DNA from 3 places in the Prochlorococcus sp. genome. Region 2 is predicted to be linked to each of the others. Evidence: predicted binding sites of a transcription regulator. Region 2 holds the regulator's gene; each other region holds the start of a gene.
The links. The regulator NtcA, encoded in region 2, controls nitrogen genes in cyanobacteria. The targets are predictions, from matches to a motif close to GTANCNNNNGNTAC.

Region 1: a site for NtcA is predicted at 3,285-3,298, ahead of ACTF45_RS03225 (DUF4278 domain-containing protein). Genes of this name have one in related genera too.
Region 3: a site for NtcA is predicted at 2,286-2,299, ahead of ACTF45_RS04515 (DUF4278 domain-containing protein). Genes of this name have one in related genera too.

Annotation. Positions count from the first base shown of each region.
Region 1 covers NZ_CBFHHZ010000002.1:24,538-30,658, forward strand. Annotated here, with positions in the region: gene ACTF45_RS03205 (UDP-N-acetylmuramoyl-L-alanyl-D-glutamate--2,6-diaminopimelate ligase) at 1-178, shown strand, start outside; gene ACTF45_RS03210 (SDR family NAD(P)-dependent oxidoreductase) at 262-966, shown strand; gene ACTF45_RS03215 (aminotransferase class V-fold PLP-dependent enzyme) at 949-2,130, opposite strand; gene ACTF45_RS03220 (methyltransferase domain-containing protein) at 2,162-2,956, opposite strand; gene ACTF45_RS03225 (DUF4278 domain-containing protein) at 3,033-3,206, opposite strand; gene ACTF45_RS03230 (hypothetical protein) at 3,463-3,723, shown strand; gene ACTF45_RS03235 (NifU family protein) at 3,745-3,990, opposite strand; gene ACTF45_RS03240 (malate:quinone oxidoreductase) at 4,032-5,555, shown strand; gene lepA (translation elongation factor 4) at 5,611-6,121, shown strand, end outside.
Region 2 covers NZ_CBFHHZ010000001.1:500,019-506,139, forward strand. Annotated here, with positions in the region: gene ACTF45_RS02595 (phosphoglucosamine mutase) at 1-447, opposite strand, end outside; gene ACTF45_RS02600 (thioredoxin domain-containing protein) at 577-1,122, shown strand; gene thyX (FAD-dependent thymidylate synthase) at 1,125-1,763, opposite strand; gene dcd (dCTP deaminase) at 1,765-2,358, opposite strand; gene ACTF45_RS02615 (cob(I)yrinic acid a,c-diamide adenosyltransferase) at 2,364-2,939, opposite strand; gene ntcA (global nitrogen regulator NtcA) at 3,142-3,876, shown strand; gene ACTF45_RS02625 (DUF3084 domain-containing protein) at 3,938-4,903, shown strand; gene ACTF45_RS02630 (hypothetical protein) at 4,910-5,347, shown strand; gene ACTF45_RS02635 (DUF3146 family protein) at 5,328-5,585, opposite strand; gene pth (aminoacyl-tRNA hydrolase) at 5,586-6,121, opposite strand, start outside.
Region 3 covers NZ_CBFHHZ010000002.1:256,082-262,202, reverse strand. Annotated here, with positions in the region: gene nrdJ (ribonucleoside-triphosphate reductase, adenosylcobalamin-dependent) at 1-1,532, shown strand, start outside; gene ACTF45_RS04525 (RNA recognition motif-containing protein) at 1,618-1,875, shown strand; gene ACTF45_RS04520 (hypothetical protein) at 1,880-2,074, opposite strand; gene ACTF45_RS04515 (DUF4278 domain-containing protein) at 2,383-2,484, shown strand; gene ACTF45_RS04510 (hypothetical protein) at 2,562-2,726, opposite strand; gene ACTF45_RS04505 (hypothetical protein) at 2,853-3,002, shown strand; gene ACTF45_RS04500 (NAD-dependent DNA ligase) at 3,494-4,243, opposite strand; tRNA gene ACTF45_RS04495 (tRNA-Ser) at 4,410-4,499, shown strand; gene ACTF45_RS04490 (pseudouridine synthase) at 4,584-5,300, opposite strand; gene ACTF45_RS04485 (vanadium nitrogenase) at 5,610-5,900, opposite strand; gene ACTF45_RS04480 (DUF2839 family protein) at 5,931-6,121, opposite strand, start outside.

The sequences.
Region 1 (6,121 bases), on a different contig from region 2:
TGAAATTGACAGATTTATAGCAATAAAGGAATCTATTGAATTTGCAAAAAAAGAAGATATTATTTTAATCGCAGGCAAAGGGCATGAGGACTATCAAATTCTTAATGATAAAATAATTGATTTTGATGATAGAAAAATTGCTTATAAATTTTTAGAAGAAAAAAGTAAATCCAAATAAAATTTCTTAAGCAAATAAGAGAGCTATTTGCACAAATCACAAGAAAAGTTTCTTAGAATTAAAAAAAATTTTATTCTTCAAAAATGAAAGGTTTAGCGTTGGTTGTAGGCTCTGGTGGAATCGGTACCCAACTAGCTACAGATCTGAGCAAAAGTGAAAAAGAATTGGATGTCGTTTTGTGTGGAAGAAAAAGTCAATTTAATTCTTTTTGGGAATTAGACATAGAGGATTCTCAATCACTTTTGCAGTTTAAAAGTAAAATTTCGAATCATTCTTCAAAATTAAGATTGGTAGTTAACGCTACTGGAAGACTTCATAGTGAAAATCTTAAGCCAGAAAAAAGATTACAACATCTTGATAAAAAAAATATGATGGAAAGTTTTTCAATAAATGCCTTTTCTCCTATTTTATTAGCTAAAGCTATTGAAGAATTTATACCAAAAGATAGTGATTTTAATTTTGCGAGTTTAAGTGCAAGAGTTGGAAGCATTGGAGATAATCAAACTGGAGGTTGGTATTCATATAGAGCTGCAAAATCTGCGCAAAATCAGTTTTTTAAATCTTTGAGTATTGAGTGGGCTAGACGTTTTCCAAAAGCTACTATTACATTGCTTCATCCAGGGACAGTAGATACTGATTTATCTAGACCTTTTCATAAATTTGTTCCAGAACATAAATTATTTAGTACAGAAAAATCATCCCAATTCTTGATCAATATTATTAAAAATCAATCACCAGCATCTACCGGAAAATTTATTGCATGGGATAGCTCAGAAATTCCCTGGTAATTTTTTTATTTCTTCAGAAAGTAAATCAATTTCATCGTTTGTTGTCATCTGATGCACGCATGCTCTAAACCATTTTGGGTCTTCTAAAACTCTAATCCAAATTTTCTTTTCTCCAAGTTTCTTCACAAATTTGTACTTATCTTCAATATTGTCGATATTAAAACTAACTATCCCATTTAAGTATTTTTTTTCTAAAACTAATTCAATTTCTTTAAATTGACTTAAACTATCCCAAAGTCTTCCACTTAATCTTTTGATATTTTTGCTTTTTTCTTTTTCAGTACAGTCTTTATCCAAAAGATCTAAAGAATTCCGAAGACCTGCAAGTAAAGGAATACAAGAGGTAGCTACTTCAAACTTTCTTGCATCTTCATGAAAAAGATTATCTGAAGGTTCATAAATTCCTTGTTCTTTTTTTAATGATTTCCAACCAATTATTGTTGGATCTGTTTCATGAATAAATCTATCTGAGACATAAATAGCTCCAAGTCCTTCAGGACCACATGCCCATTTATGAGAAGTTATGGAATATAGATCAGAATAAAAAACTTCATCTTCAATTTTTATATGACCAAAGGTTTGAGCACCATCAACAAGTAGATAAGAATTTGCGCGATTATTTTTTAATTCGATAGAAATTTGTTTTAAAGGAATTTTATATCCAAAGTTCCACAAAATATGAGAAATAATTAGGATCTTAGTCTTACTATTTAGATTTTTTGAAATCTCTAAAATTATATTTTCATCGTTTAGATTTTTAATTTTTTGGATTGGTAAAATTTTGAATATTAATTTATTTCTCCTACAAAATTCTCTACTTGCAGCTACTACTCCAGGATGTTCACAGTCACTTATTAACAATTCTTCTCCCTCTTCTACTTTTATACCCCAAAAAGGCAAAATCATTCCAGAAGATATATTCTCAGTTAAAGCTACATTTTTTGAATTAACACCTAATTTTTCCGCAATTATTCTTTTTGTGATCAATATTTCTTTATAAATAAAAGGCCACATATCATTTGTAAATGGTCCTAAATCTTGAATGATTTCCCAAGTTTTAACTATTGCTTCTAGAGAAGATTTTGGTAATGGTCCTTGACCTCCATAATTGAAGTAATATTTATTTTTTAATGCGGGTATTTGATCTCTTAAATTAATTGTCATTCATATTTAAAATTAAATTTCTTGAGAAGGGCTAAATATTCCCTACTAAAGTAACTGTTCTAAATTCAATATCTTCAATAACTTTCCAAGGTTCATTACTTCTCTCCGCGAATTCTAAGTTTTTAAAACATAGATCTTTAAAATCATTTAGGAATTCTGGCTCATACCACGCTCCACTAATACATCCTGTCCATAGATCATGATCATTTTGCAATCTTAAAGGAACTTTTTTACTTGAGACAATATCGCTTATGGCTATTCTTCCATTATCTTTAAGAACTCTTTTTATATTTCTTAAAAGATTTTTTCTAGATTCAGGATTTACTAAATTTAAAACGCAATTACTTAAAATGATATCAACTGATTTGTCTGCGATTAATGGATTTAAATCTTTATCTATTTCATCGAGATTTTCAATTGATCCTCCAAGAAATTCTGTATTGTTGAAACCTATCTTTTCTGAAAACTTTTTTGAAGCAGATCTTGATAATTTAAGCATATCAGGATTTTGATCAACCCCAATTACTTTCCCTTTTTCCCCAACAATTTGAGAACAAATAAAGGCATTTTTGCCGCTCCCACTACCAAGATCTAAAACAATATCATTTTTCTTTACATATTTTGTTGGATCACCACATCCATAATCTCTCTCAATTACTTCTTCAGGAATTGCTTCAAGTAAAACAGGATTAAAACCAACAGGTGTGCAAAGACAACTCTCTTGTTCTAATGCAGCAGAACCATACCTTTCTTGAATAGCATCTTTATGATCAAGACCTTTCAAATTTTTATTTAACTCATCAGTATTGCAGCAATCGCTAGACATTAAAATAATTCTGATTATTAATTAATATAGCCAAAAAAAAACCCCTATTTAGGGGTTTTTTCTTTTTGGAATAAAATTATTTAGTGTAGTTAGCACCTCTGTAATTTAATTCTGCCTTTTCATTAGTTGAAGAAGCGTCATCCATTCTATTGGTGTATACGTTTCTTCTGTAGGTAAGTTCAACAGGTTGCTTAATTGCAGCCTTTTTGTTTTGAACGTAGTTTTTACCTCTGTAAGTTAAAGTAGTCATGTTTCGATGTGACAAAACGGCCATCCCCCGTTCCCTGGTATGACTCGAACTGCGCCCTCTAAAGAGGGTGAACGAAATGTAGCAATAGCTACTTTTTAATTATAAGCGTATTTTTGCGTTACTGTCCAGATATTACGGATAGAAATAATTTTTTAATTTTTTTTTAATTATTATCTTAAGTAAATTTTGGTGTGCTTTATATCTAAAAGGGATTAGGTTTATATTTAATTTCCGCTTTACTTATTAATTTAAATTTATGACAGGGTTTTTATATTTTTTGGGAAATACTTTGAGATGGCCCGCTTTAAAACCAAAAGAATTTTTTTCTTTACATGCATACTTTACTATTATTTATTTGATAACTTTTACATTAAGTAAAAATGAAGTTAATCAGTCAAATTTAGTATTTACATTAGGAATTTTAGCTCCTCTTTTAATAGCTATAGGTCAAGGTCTTCCTATAAATTGCTTAGATTTTAAATCATCATTAACTAAGGAATTAAGTAAAGAGTCGTAAAAAAGATTTTCAAAAAATAGATCACAAAACTTGGACTACTTCACTGATTTCAGGAATCATTTCTTTTAGCTTTCTTTCTATTCCCATTTTTAATGTCATGGTACTGCTTGGGCAGCTTCCACATGCTCCTTGAAGTCTTACTTTAACAATGGGACCATCAATTTCTGCTATTTCTACATTACCTCCATCTGATATTAAGAAAGGTCTTAGTTCATCTAAAACCGTTTCTACATTTTCATTTGTAAGTGGTAATGTTTCAGTACTCATAATTTTGAATTAACTTTATAATAAGCCTAGAAAGAAATGCGATTAATTGCAAAAAAAATAATTTTTCTGTTGTGACTTCTAAAAACATCCTAAATAAAAATAATAGTTATGATGCGATATTGGTAGGGGCAGGAATAATGAGCGGAACACTTGCGTTATTAATTACAGAGATTTTACCTGCAAAAAAAATATTAATTATAGAAAAGTTAAATAAACCAGGTAGTGAAAGTACTGGTGCATTTAATAATGCAGGAACTGGTCATGCTGCAAATTGCGAATTAAATTACACCCCCCTAGATGAAAATGGAGATTTACAAATAGACAAAGCTCTTTCTATAAATCGTTCCTTTGAAAATTCAATGTCTTTATGGGCCTCATTGTATGCAACTGGGAAGATAGATATTAAAAAATTTTTAAAATTTATTCCTCATATAAGCTTTGTCACAGGTACTGAAAATATTTCTTTTTTAAAAAAAAGATTTAAAGCAATGTCTGAATATCCAGAGTTTGCAGACATGGAATTTTCATCATCTTTTAATCAAATAAAATCATGGGCACCACTTATCACTAATAGTAGAAATGCATCAGATAAAGTTGCAGCTACTCGAATAAAAAGAGGAACAGATATCAATTTTGAGGCTTTAACAAGAGAATATCTAAATTATATTTCTAAGAATAAAAATGTTGAAATCAGCTATAACACAGAATTAATAGATTTAAAGAAAACAGATAAAAAACAATGGAAATTAAAAGTTCGTTCACTAGATAGAATAGTTTCCCTGAGCACTTCATATGTTTTCCTTGGAGCTGGAGGCAAAACAATAAACTTTTTGCAAAAATCTAAAATTCCAGAAGCTAAAATATATGGTGGTTTTCCTGTTAGTGGAAAATGGCTTATTTGTGAGGAAAAGTCGTTAACGGAAAAACATAATGCAAAAGTTTATGGGAAAGCAGATATAGGATCACCTCCAATGTCAGTGCCGCATTTAGATACAAGATGGATTGAAGGCAAAAAATTTCTTCTCTATGGTCCTTTTGCTGGATTCACGACTAAATTCTTAAAAAAAGGCTCTTACTTTGATTTATTTAGTTCAATTAAAAAAAATAATTTATTTTCTATGCTTGATGTTGGGATTAAGAATAACGAATTAATTAATTATCTTTTTTCACAATCTCTTAAGAGTCATAATTCTAGAGTTGAAAACTTAAGGAACATGATGCCATCAGCTGAGCCTTCTAATTGGTATTTAGAAAATGCTGGGCAAAGAGTTCAAATAATAAAAAAAACTAAAGATGGAGGCTCTTTGCAATTTGGCACGGAAATTGTCAACTCGGCAGATGGATCACTTTCTGCTTTATTAGGGGCTTCTCCTGGAGCTAGTACAGCAGTTTCAATAATGATTGAGGTTTTAAAAAAATCTTGTCTTTTTAATGCGGATAAGTTTGATCTTGAGAAGAAATTAAATAATCTTCTTTATGAATCTGAATTAAAAAATGAAAGTGAAAATAATTTTTTAGAAAATATTAAAAAAAGAAATAATTCTATTTTAGGTTTCCATCCATAATTTTAATTAGCTATCATAAATTCAGAGAAAAAATATAGGAATCGTTTTAATTTATATGACTGATATATCTGTTTCAAAAATCAGAAATTTTTGCATAATAGCTCATATTGATCATGGTAAATCTACTCTCGCGGATAGGTTGCTTCAAGATACTGGTACTGTGAAGCAAAGGGATATGCAAGATCAGTTTTTGGATAGTATGGATCTTGAAAGAGAAAGGGGTATAACAATCAAATTACAGGCTGCAAGAATGAAATATAAAGCAGATGACTCGCAAGAATACATTTTAAATTTAATTGACACACCAGGGCATGTTGATTTTTCTTATGAAGTAAGTAGATCTTTGCAGGCTTGTGAAGGTGCTTTATTAGTTGTTGATGCAAGTCAAGGTGTAGAAGCTCAAACATTAGCCAATGTTTATCTTGCCCTTGAAAATAATTTAGAAATAATTCCTGTCTTAAACAAAGTTGATTTGCCTGGTGCTGATGCTGAAAAAATAAAGCAAGAAATTGAAGAGATTATTGGATTAGACACATCTAATGCAATAAATTGTTCTGCTAAAACTG
Region 2 (6,121 bases):
GTTATTATTTTCCCTTATCGATGTTTTTTTATAAGTAGATAATTTAAGGTTGTTTGCTGTCTCTAAAATCAGTTCTATTTGATTTTCTAGTTTCTTTTTAATTTTTTCACCATTATTATCAAAAATTTTAATACCATTATATTCAGGAGGATTATGGCTCGCCGATATCATAATCCCACCACTAAATTTTTCTTTTTTTATTAAGAAAGGGATAGCTGGTGTAGGACAGATTCCTAAATATATAAATTCTTTTCCTGCCGCATTAATTCCTCTTGATATGGCTTCTAGAAGAATATATCCACTTACTCTTGTATCTCTTCCAAGTAGTATTGGATTATTGGGTTTCGTTGAAACTCCCAAAGCATATCCAACCTTATAAGCTAGAGAATATGTTAATTCTTTATCAAATATTCCCCTAATTCCATCAGTTCCAAATATAGATTGCATATTATTATTTCTATAAGTATAAGTATTTTTCCAAGTTTATTTATATTATCAGTTGATTAAAAGTAAAAAGGAATATACTCTCTTAAATTATATTATCTATATAAAATATAAAAAGTTGATGATTAGATAATGCAATCTGGCAATAAAGAATCTTTTTTAAATTCTGCCCAAAAATCGATATTGATATTATTTTTTGCTCTAATTATTTGCTCTGTGCTTGTATTGAAAAGTTTTATATTTCAACCCACTTTTCTTCTTAAGAAATTTGGACAATTATCTATTGATCCTGAAATAGCTTTTACAAATAATAAACCTACTTTTCTTGAGTTTTATGCAGATTGGTGCGAAGTTTGTAAGGAAATGGCTCCAAAAGTTGATGATATTAAAAAAAAATATGAAAAAGATATTAATTTTGTTTTTTTAAATGTAGATAATCCAAAATGGGAAAAATACATAAGAAATTTCAATGTTAATGGAATTCCACAAATAAATATTTTTGATAATGATTCCAATTTAGAACTCACATTTATTGGAAAACAGGAAGAAGAAACTATAAAAGAATCTCTCGATAACTTATACGATAAATTTAGAGGTGATTCACAAATTCTAAATTCAGAATTCTCAATAATCAAAGCCAATAAAAATTATCAATCCTCTCCAAGAAGTCATGGATAAATTTATTTCCAATTCAATGCTTCAGATACAGATGGAAAATATTTGATAAATACTTTCTTACAGTCTTCAGCTATTTCCATATGTTCTTTTTGTGTTCCCTCTTTTGATCTTAGCTGTATATAATGAATCCAAGACCTGCAGGAACCAGTCATATAGATTCTTGTTGGGGTAGCTAAGGGCATAATAAATCTAGCGCATTCCTTTGCAATACCTTCATCTAGCATCTCTTCGTATAGTTTATTTGCTTCTTGAAAGTGTTTTGAAATTTTTTCTGAAAATTTTATTTTAAGTCCATCCGGTATGTCATCAATGCTATTTTGACGATTCTTTTGATCTTGCCTTCTTAAGTTTGGGATAGGAATTTCATTTCCTAGTAAACTAGTGTCAGCATATCTTTGTGAGAATTCTTGAAAAGTAAATGATCTATGTCTAAGAATTTGAGCCGCTATACCTCTATTAGTTTCGATTTTCAATGTCATGCATGATTGTTCAAAAACTGACCAGTGCTCATGTTGTATGCAATATCTTAATAATCCGGCGAATTTATCATTAGCCTGATTCGAAGGATTAGAGACTCTGGCGATGTAAGCCATTGTTTTTTCTGCCTCTGGAGTTAATGAAATTAGCTCAACTTTACTCATATTAAATTTTGGCTAAAGTAACCTGTTCTGGTTGATTTTGATACTTACCTTTTCTATCTTCATATGTTGTAGAGCAAGGATCACCCTCAAAAAATAATAGTTGACAAATACCTTCATTTGCATAAATCCTACAATCTGCACCGGAACTGTTGCTGAACTCTAATGTAAGATGCCCCTCCCAACCGGCCTCGGCTGGAGTTGTATTTACTATAATTCCGAGACGAGCATAAGTACTTTTACCGATACAAATCACGGTAATATTTTCTGGTACTTTCATTTTCTCTAAAGCAACTCCTAGGCCGTAAGAATGAGCAGGTAAAATAAAAAATTCACCATCTTTATCTTCGTGAAGAATGGTTTTTTCTAAATTATCAGGATTAAATTTCTTTGGATTCATAACAGTTCCCGGGACATGCTTAAATATTAAAAACTCTTTAGAAGAAAGTCTTAAATCATAGCCATATGAAGAACATCCATAACTTAAAACTGCATTTTTTTTATTATTAGGATCTAGATGTCTGACTAAATTTGATTGAAAAGGATTTATCATGCCTTCAGAAGCTTTTTGGTTTATCCAGAGATCATTTTTGAGCATAATTTCTATGAGCGAAGTTCTGTAATTTGGTCAGCCATTAACAAGAAATTTTTTGGAATGGATGTACCAGTAAGGATTACATCTCCTGATATAAATCGGTTTTCAAGTGTTGAAATCAAATCATCTTTACTGATAATATTCATCTCGACAGCTAGAAAAACTTCATCAAGAATAATTTGATCATATTCTCCATAAAGTAATTCTTTTTTGCAAAAATTCCATAATTCTATTATTGAATTATTAATAGATTTAGAAATATTATTGTTTATGTTTTCTGGCTCATATTGATCATAAGAATTAGAAGATCTTATCCAGGTAAGATTACCGCAAAGTTTTTGAGCATTGGAAATTCCTTGTTTTACGCCTCCCTTCATTAGTTGAACTAAAAGTACTTTTCTTCCTAAAGCTGCATTTCTTAGTGAATCTCTGATAATGGATGAATAACTGCCTCGATATGAAGATTGATAAATCTGAATTTGACCATTTTGATTTATGTTTCTTAATTTAAATTCTTTATTTTTATTTATGTTTACAACTTCATGATTACTTGTTAGATAACTATTTGACGAACTGGCTACCATTATTTTGAATTTACTTTTCTATATTAAGTATAGTTAGAATTTTATAACACTGCATATAGTGTAATTTTCCTTAAAGTAGCTTCTTAGAATAAAGAATTTTTTTTATAATAATTTAAAAAAAAATATAAGAATTGAAAAGTGTTACTGTTGATACAAGGTATTTCTTGCTGTCTTCTTAAGTTTTTTAATAGTAAAGATATTTATGTCACCTGCTTCTAGAGGATTCAGCCGCTTAACTCCGCAACCTTCCGGACAAAATACTATTAATACTATTGGTGAACGTTTTCCGATTAATAGAACATTAATGGAAGTCATAAAAGGTCTTGAAGGAGCTAGTACAGAAATGGTTGAGAGATCGAAAACAATATTTTTCCCAGGAGATCCTGCTGAAAGAGTTTATTTAATAAGAAGAGGAGCAGTAAGGTTATCAAGAGTTTATGAATCAGGAGAAGAAATTACTGTTGCATTGTTAAGGGAAAATAGCCTTTTTGGAGTTTTATCTCTCCTAACTGGACATAGGTCTGATCGTTTTTATCATGCTATTGCTTTTACAAGAGTTGAAATGATTACAGCTCCTGCAAATTCTGTTTTGAGAGCAATTGAAGCAGATGCATCCGTTGGTCTACTACTCTTGCAAGGCCTTTCAAGCAGGATTCTACAAACAGAAACAATGATAGAAACTCTTACACATAGAGACATGTCATCTCGCCTAGTAAGTTTTTTGATGGTTTTGTGTCGAGATTTTGGAGTGGCAAGTGAAAAGGGTATTACTATTGATTTGAGACTTTCTCATCAAGCTATAGCAGAGGCAATAGGTTCTACAAGAGTTACCATTACAAGATTATTAGGAGATTTGAAAGATTCAGGATTACTAACTATTGAAAGAAAGAAGATTACAGTTTTTGATCCAATAGCACTTTCAAAAAGATTTAATTGATATTTAATCAATCAATTCTCTATTATGATGAGTATGAAATATTTAAATATATAAATATATTGTGTCTGGTTGGCTTTTCATTATTTTCTTATTACTACTTGGAGGTTTAATCTCAACGTTAGGTGACTTATTAGGTTCTAAGATAGGTAAGGCTAGATTAAGCATTTTAAAGTTAAGACCAAAAAAAACTGCAATTTTAATTACAATTTTGACAGGCAGCCTGATAAGTGCTTCATCTTTGTTCTTAATGATATTAGTAAATAGACAGTGGAGAGTAGGGCTATTTAGGTTAGGAGATTTACAGAAAAAACTTCAAGAAAGTAAACAAGTTTTGATACCTTTAGAAAAAGAAAGAGAAAAACTAGAAAATAAAATAAAAGCTAAAGAGACTGAATTTAAGCAATTAGAAAGGAATATAATTGCATTAAGAAGCGGGAAATTTGTAATAAGAAGTGGGCAATCTTTAATTATTTCAGAGATAAGTTCTTCTAACCTAGAAGATATTAAATCTAAAATAGAAAATATTATTATTAATGCCAATAGATATACTCATAAGATAGTTAAACCAAAAAATAAAGAAGTTTCCAATTTATTGTTATTGAGAAAAAATCATATAGAAGATATTCAAAATACTATTTTAAATGGAGGTAATTGGGTAATTAATATAAAATCTGTAAGGAATGTTTTAACAGGAGAAAATTTTGTGTATGCTTTTCCTGAAATAACAGAAAATAAGATAATAGTTAGAAAAGGTGAAAAAATAACAAGAATTGACTTCAAACAAGAAGATTTTAATAAAAAAGATTTTGGTGATAAGGTAAATTTTCTTCTATCTTCTAGTTTGGCCGAAATCAAGAGAAGAGGTTCACTTATAAATGAAATTAAATTGCGAGGCGATTCTATAAAAGAATTAAAAGACTTCTTAAATAAAAATGATAAAACTAATTTTGAATTAGAAGTAGTCTCTTTGATTAACAGTAAGACTGCTCAACCAGTGGTTGTTGAACTAAATATAAATTATCCATAATCTTAGATGTCTAGAGTTATATCTATTGATCCAGGGATATCTAAATGTGGAGTGATAATAGCGGATATCAAAGAAAAAAAAGTGTATGAAGCAATAGTTATTAAAAGTCATCTACTTTTTAAATATGTTAAAAAAAAATATCAAAGCGGAAAAAACGTTCAGTTGTTAATTGGTAATGGAACAAGTAGTAAAAATTACATAAAATATTTAAATCAGTTTGATCCTAATTTGATTATTGCTGAAGAAAAAAATTCAACTTATAGGGCTAAAGAAAGATATTTTGAAATTTTCCCCTTAATGGGCATAAAATGTTTTTTACCAAGAGAGATATTTATTTTGAATAAAAATTTAGATGCATTAGCTGCTTTAATTATTATGGAAGATTATTTCAAAATTAAATTTGATGTAAGTGAAAAACTTAAGACTAAAACTTGGCTGAAATAATGAATTTATATTCATTTCCTGCTTCAAGTTCATAATCTTTCTTTAAAAAAAATCTCAATAATGAATCTTCAATTAATGCTCTGCCTAAAGGTGGGTTTACAAACAAAACTCCTTTTCCAAATGACCATGTGAAGGACCACTTGAAATCGCTTGCTTCCACAACTCCTTTTACTTCTTTTTTGGTGAAACAATATTCTTTAACACTTACATGTGCAGTTGTCTCAGGCTTCTCTTTCATTTATAAGTTTTCTTCTCTATGGAAGGAATTTAATTCACTAATAATATAATCTTCATTTTTATCATTTAGTTCTATGAGTGATTCGATTAATTTTTTATAAACTCTATCCAAAGTAAAACTTTCTTTTGAAGATATATTTCCTAAGACATGGGAAATAGTATTGAAGGTTTTCTTTCTTTCATTAACGGGTGGGGATCCTATACCTATTTTTATTCTATTAAAATTTTCAGTCTGCAATTTATTAATGATATCTTTAAGTCCATTATGTCCTCCAGAACTTCCTTTTTTCCTAAATCTAATTTTACCTAGGGGTAGATCAATATCATCAACTATTATAAAAAGACGATCCAAATCTATTTTGTACCAGTCCACTATCGCCCTTACAGCATTTCCACTGTTATTCATAAAAGTGTTTGGCATAAATAATCTATAAGTAAATTTATTTATTTTGAATTCTGAATAATAACTTTTAAGCTTATTTTTCAAAGTAAATTTAGAATCGTATTTTTCCGAAAAATTTTCAAGTAGTAAAAAAC
Region 3 (6,121 bases), on a different contig from region 2:
TTATTGACGAAGCAGCTGTAACAATAGTTGCAGGTAATATAAGAAGAAGCGCTGGCATGAGGCAGTTTGCATCTGATGACAAAGAAGCAGCATCAGCTAAAGAGAATCTATGGAGTCAAGACGAAGACGGTAATTGGAGAATCGATCCCGAAAAGGACGCTCTTAGAATGGCAAATCATACAAGGGTTTATCATACAAAGCCTTCTTATCAAACAATTCTGGATGCTGTAACCAAGCAATTTCATTCAGGTGAAGGAGCAATTCAATTTGCTCCAGAAGCAATAGCAAGATCAAATGCAGATATTTTGAACGGAGAAGATCTCAAAAATGAATTCATAGAAATATATTCGGAACAAGGTAAAGAGGAAGCTAGAAATTGGATTAATCTAAATTACGGACCTTTTTCTGAAGAAGAACTAGATCATAGAATGAGTAGATATGGACTTAATCCTTGCGGAGAAATATTAGGCAACGATTTTCATTGTAACTTGGCCGAAGTTCACCTAAATCAGATAGATCCGGAAAATATTGAAGAACAAAAAAAAGCCTTTAAAGCTGCAGCTCTTTCAGTGGCATGTTTGCTAAATCATGAATTCGAAGTTGAGAGATATAGAAAAAGTAGGGAGTATGATCCTATTGTAGGAGTTAGTTTTACAGGATTATTTGATTTCTTTGTACATGCGTTTGGAACCCCTTGGTTGAAATGGTGGGAAGCTGGGAGACCTGACAACGAAGAAGGAAAAGAATTTAAAAAGCAAGAAGCTAAATTCTTAGATTCATGGAGAAAAACTGTAAAAGAAACTGTTTGGGAATACTGCGACAAACATAATCTCAGAAGACCTAATAGATGCACAACAGTTCAACCTGCTGGCACCAAAAGTCTTTTAACTGGAGCTGCTCCTGGATGGCATCCACCTAAAGCACAAAGATTTTTAAGAAGAATAACTTTCAGAAAGAATGATCCTATTGCTTTAGCTTGTATGGATTATGGTTACTCTGTTGTTCCATCTCAATCCGATAAAGATGAAAAAGGATGTTTACTTGATAATCCATTTGACCCAAGATGTACTGAATGGCTCGTTGAAATCCCAACAGAAGTAAGTTGGGCAAACATAGAAGGAGCAGATCAAATAGATATTAATAACTTCTCTGCCCTTGCACAATTCGATTTTTATATGCAAGTTCAAAAGTTTTATACAGAACATAATACTTCTGCAACTGTTGAATTTAGAGAAAGTGAAATTGAAGATTTAGCAAAAGCAATACATAATGCGATAGAAAATAACGAAGGGTATATTTCTGCAGCATTATTAGCTCGATTCAGTGCAAATGCTACATTCCCAAGATTACCTTTTGAACCTATAAGTAAAGAGGAATATTTATCTTTGCAGGAACAGGTAACTGAAAGGAAAGTAAATAATGATTTCTTTGATGCACTTAATAAATATGATATTGGAGAGCTCTCCGAAGCAGGACCAGCTGGTTGTGATTCAGATAAGTGTTTACTTCCGTTAGCTAAACCAGAAAATTAAATATTAAATTATTTGTAAATTAATTAAATTTTGTTTTTAAAAATTTAATTTATGGCTACATCTTAAGTAGGTATATAAATTGACTATGACATTAAGCTTAAATATTGGTAAATTTTTTAATGATTCATCTACTCATGCTTTAGTTGACGAGCTTAGGAAAAGAAATACAAAAGAGTCAATATTAGAATTTGAAGAGAAATTTAACTCTAGAAACGAAAAAAATCTACATATTTATATATGTAGATTTCTTAAAAATAGATCTATATCTCGAGCTTTAGCTTCTAAGTGGCTAATTACAATGATTAACGACAAAGAGTTAAAAATTAATTCTCTGAAAAATTAGATAATTAAGTCAGAGCAGAAAGCCTCCAAAGAGCTATCCCAAAAATTGAAACACCCATTATTAAAGTAAAAGCCAAAGCATTAACCACTTGAACCTTCTCAGTCATGACATTCGCGAATGGAAGTAACTGCGCATACAAAGGTTTTTCTTCAACTACTTGAGCTTTTTTACTAGGAGATTTTTTGTTTCTTGAGAACATAAACATCGTTATAATCCTCTGAATTTTACATTTAAAAAGTAAAGTTATTAAAAATAAATAGATTAATTGAACAAAATGTAACCTGTCTAAATCATTAAATTATTCTAAAAAAAGATTTCATCCCACTTAATAGATAAATTTTCTTCGATTTAGCAGTAAAAATGTCATTTAAAGCCTTCACAAAAAATTACCTGTGTGTTAATATTAATTTGTAGCAACCGCTACCAAAACGTTCAACTTGTAATAATGCAAGCCGCAAATCGACTCAAGCCATGGAACGGGGACTTGGGCGAAACCGGAGAAAATAGATGACACTTATCTACAGAGGACAAAAATACGTCCAAAACAAAGTAGCTGCAAAAAAACAGCATACAGAATTAACTTATAGAGGCAAAGCTTACACAAGTTAATTACTATACAAAAATAAAAAAGGCTACGTTACGTGGCCTTTTTTTATTGCTCAAAATATCAGATGCTCAATTTATAACTAACCATCATAAATTTTACAATGAGAATTTGTAGGATGCAAAATACATTCCTCATCCCAGTACTCATTAAAAGTATCTTTTGGTAATTGATAATTAAAATCGTGCATCCTCCATATGTCATTCAGTGAATTGTTGAGGATGGTAAAAGGTGTTGTAAGTTTCATAACCTTCCTTTGTAACTAGTTACTCTCTAAAACGAGTCCACCTATGAAGTCAAGCGAAGAAATACTCAATTGTACTTTCAAACAATGATATAAGATGATTAAATATTAAACCTTAAGAGGAAAATCATGACAGAGGAAAAACCTCTATTTAAAACTCCTTATGATATTAAAGATGTAAGTGCTCTTTTTGCGATAGTAGCCTTTGTTTTAATTATTGCTGCCATAGTTGGTAATAATTTATTTGGGATATTTCAACAAAATGTTAATTTTGGCTAATTCATTTTGATAATAAGTAATCTAATATCTTCTTCATTGAAAAAACAAGAACCTGTTCTTTAGTTCCCTCATGAAGAATAATATCGAGTGATACCCTTATTTTCCTTTTTTGTTAATTGTATAGATTTATTAATAGAACATAGTCATATCAATCAATCTAGTATTTTTGCTTATTGATCCCAATAAATTCTTCCAATAATATGAACGAAATTTATAAAAGGTTTATTTTATGAGTATTCAAAGAAGTCAAAATCATAAGAGACAATCAAAAAGTAATTCAGAATGGCTAGATGAAATGATAAATATTATAGACAGAATGAAAAACAAACTTTAGAACGTAATCGTAATGGGATTTCCACATTGCCCTATTTGTGTGGCTCTAGCATTTTTCACCTTTTGTGTAGTGGTCACTCGCAGCTACATGTTGTTTTTTCTTTATAACGAGTCTTTAAAAAGAAGATCTCCTTTTTTACCTATTCCAAAATACAACCTTAATCCTTTATAGCGATCTGCCAGTAGGGATAATTTATACTTGATTTTTCTCTAATTAATTGTAATTTTCTAGAATTTATTTTTACAACTATTCCGTCAGTTGGATAGTCAGTAAATAATTTTTTATCTAACCATTGTTTCCTAAAGACTTGGACTTGGCTTGTGTAATTACAGCTTTTAATGTCTGGGGTGTTGAAGCCAAGTTTTTTAAGATATTGAATGGTTTCGTATTGATTAAGCTTTCCATTAATAATTTGGAAACCGCAAAAGCTGATACCTTCTGGAGACCCTGCTGCAGCTCGGACGAAGCCTGATGCAATTCTTTGGGAAAAGTTGGGAGATCTATTTGGAGTGAAAAGTTCGCCTCTAATTTGCATAATTCCTGAAACAGGAAGTTTGAGGGGTATGTCTTGAATTTCAGCAATTTTGTTTGTGACATCTATACCTTTTCTAGAAATGGACTTTTCTAAGTTGCCATCTCTGTATTGCAAAGCAATAGCAATGCCATCAATCTTAGGCTCTATTAACAATCGAGTATCAGGCAGCAATCCTTCTAAGAATTCATCAATAGAATTCTTTTTTAATGAAGGTAATGGGAGAGATTTTTTATTAGTAAAGTAATCGCAATCAGGATCTATTCTTAAAAGATTTTTTTCTAACTGATCAAATTGTTTATCTGTAATTAAGGCATTGCCTATTCTGTAATTGTGGTCGTACCATTCGAGTCTCTCTTCAAGATATGTTGTCATAATTTATTGGCTCCTTTAATATCATATATTTCTTGAAAACTAGATTGATATCTAGTTATATCAACAGATTTCATATGAAATTATACATTAGTTTCACAAAAGTTTTCTAAAAAATTAACCTTCTTTTGCTATACTTATAAAGTTAAAAATTTAATATTTTTCACCAGGAGAGGTGGTCGAGTGGTTTAAGGCTCTAGTCTTGAAAACTAGCGTACCGGCAACGGTACCGTGGGTTCGAATCCCACCCTCTCCGCCATATTTATAGACAAGAAATTTTAACTTGTGTTTTTGGGAAACTGAAAGCACTTTTTTATTGGAAACATAGGATTTTTGATTAGTCTTATGTTTTTGAAGAGTTTTTGAGTAATTCATTCAATTCAAAGAGTTCTTCTTTGGTAAATTCGCGATATTCTCCTGTTGACACGTCTAATTTAATATTCATAATTCTTACACGCTTCAATGATTTTACTCTGAATCCTAGGGATTCACACATTCTCCTAATCTGACGGTTAAGTCCTTGAGTGAGTATGATTCTGAATTTTTTTGGCCCCAATTGTTTTACGAAACAATTCTTAGTAATGGTATCTAATATTTCAACGCCATTACTCATGCTTTGAATAAAGTCTCTATTAATAGGTCGATTAACGCTTACGATGTATTCTTTTTCATGATTATTTCTTGCTCTGAGTATTTTATTTACGATATCTCCATCGTTAGTTAAGAAAATTAATCCCTCACTGGGCTTATCCAATCTTCCAATTGGAAAAATTCTTGTAGGATATTTAATGAAATCTATGATATTGTCGGATTCTACTCTTCTATCGGTTGTGCAAACAATTCCAGCAGGTTTATTAAAAACTAAGTATATTTTTTCTTGTTTCGTTGATTTCTCTATTCTTTGACCTTCAACTTCTACTTGATCTCCATCCTCTACCTTGGTACCCATTTCTGGAATTTCACCATTAATAGTTACTTTTCCTTCTTCAATTAGACTATCCGCTACCCTTCTAGAGCAATAACCGAGTTCACTTAAATATTTATTTATTCTAGTAGCCATTTTGTCAAAGTTACCTTTTAATAATTTGAAATTTAGTTATTTTCTCGAAAAAAAATTCTTGACTTTATTTTAACCAATTGATTTAGTAAGCATAATAAAATTGCAACTTTAAAGGGATCCTGTTGTGACTTTTGCTATTGATCTACTACTAACTATTTAAATTCTAGTTTTCTTTCGAGTCTGTGGATGACTTACCAAGTTGCGGATTTATATTTAGATAATAGAACTGCTTATTGTTTGATATTAAGGTTTTATTGATTAACTCTTAGCGCGCTTGCTTCATTAATCTGAATATTAATAAATCATTTTTCATAAAAGATGTCTACACATATACCAAAAATGTTCTATGTCGATAGTGGTCGTTTTGAACTTATCAGTTTCTATTTTTCTTGATGATGACCTTTGCATTAAGACTTTTATTGATGGATGCTTCATTGAATATACAGGTTTGAATCCTGCTTTTTTTGCTTCGCTATGAAGATCTCTCTTTTGATAGGAATCCATTCCACAGAATAATATAGAGGGTTTATTATCTAATCCTTCTTCTGATTTCAAGATCCTATATTTTAAAACTTTTGCAATCTTTTCTAATTCCCACATTATTATTTATTCAAAAAAAATAATCAATCATTACTTATAGTATTTAATGACACCAAATACGCCAACAAAAAGGATAACAATTGCAACACCATAAAATACGAAAGGAATAATCGGATATTTATATAAAGTATTTCTAACTTTCTGCTTGACCTTATCTTTATTAAATTCGGGTAAAACAAATTCTTTTTCTCTAGGAGGCAAACCCAAATCTTTCCTTCTTT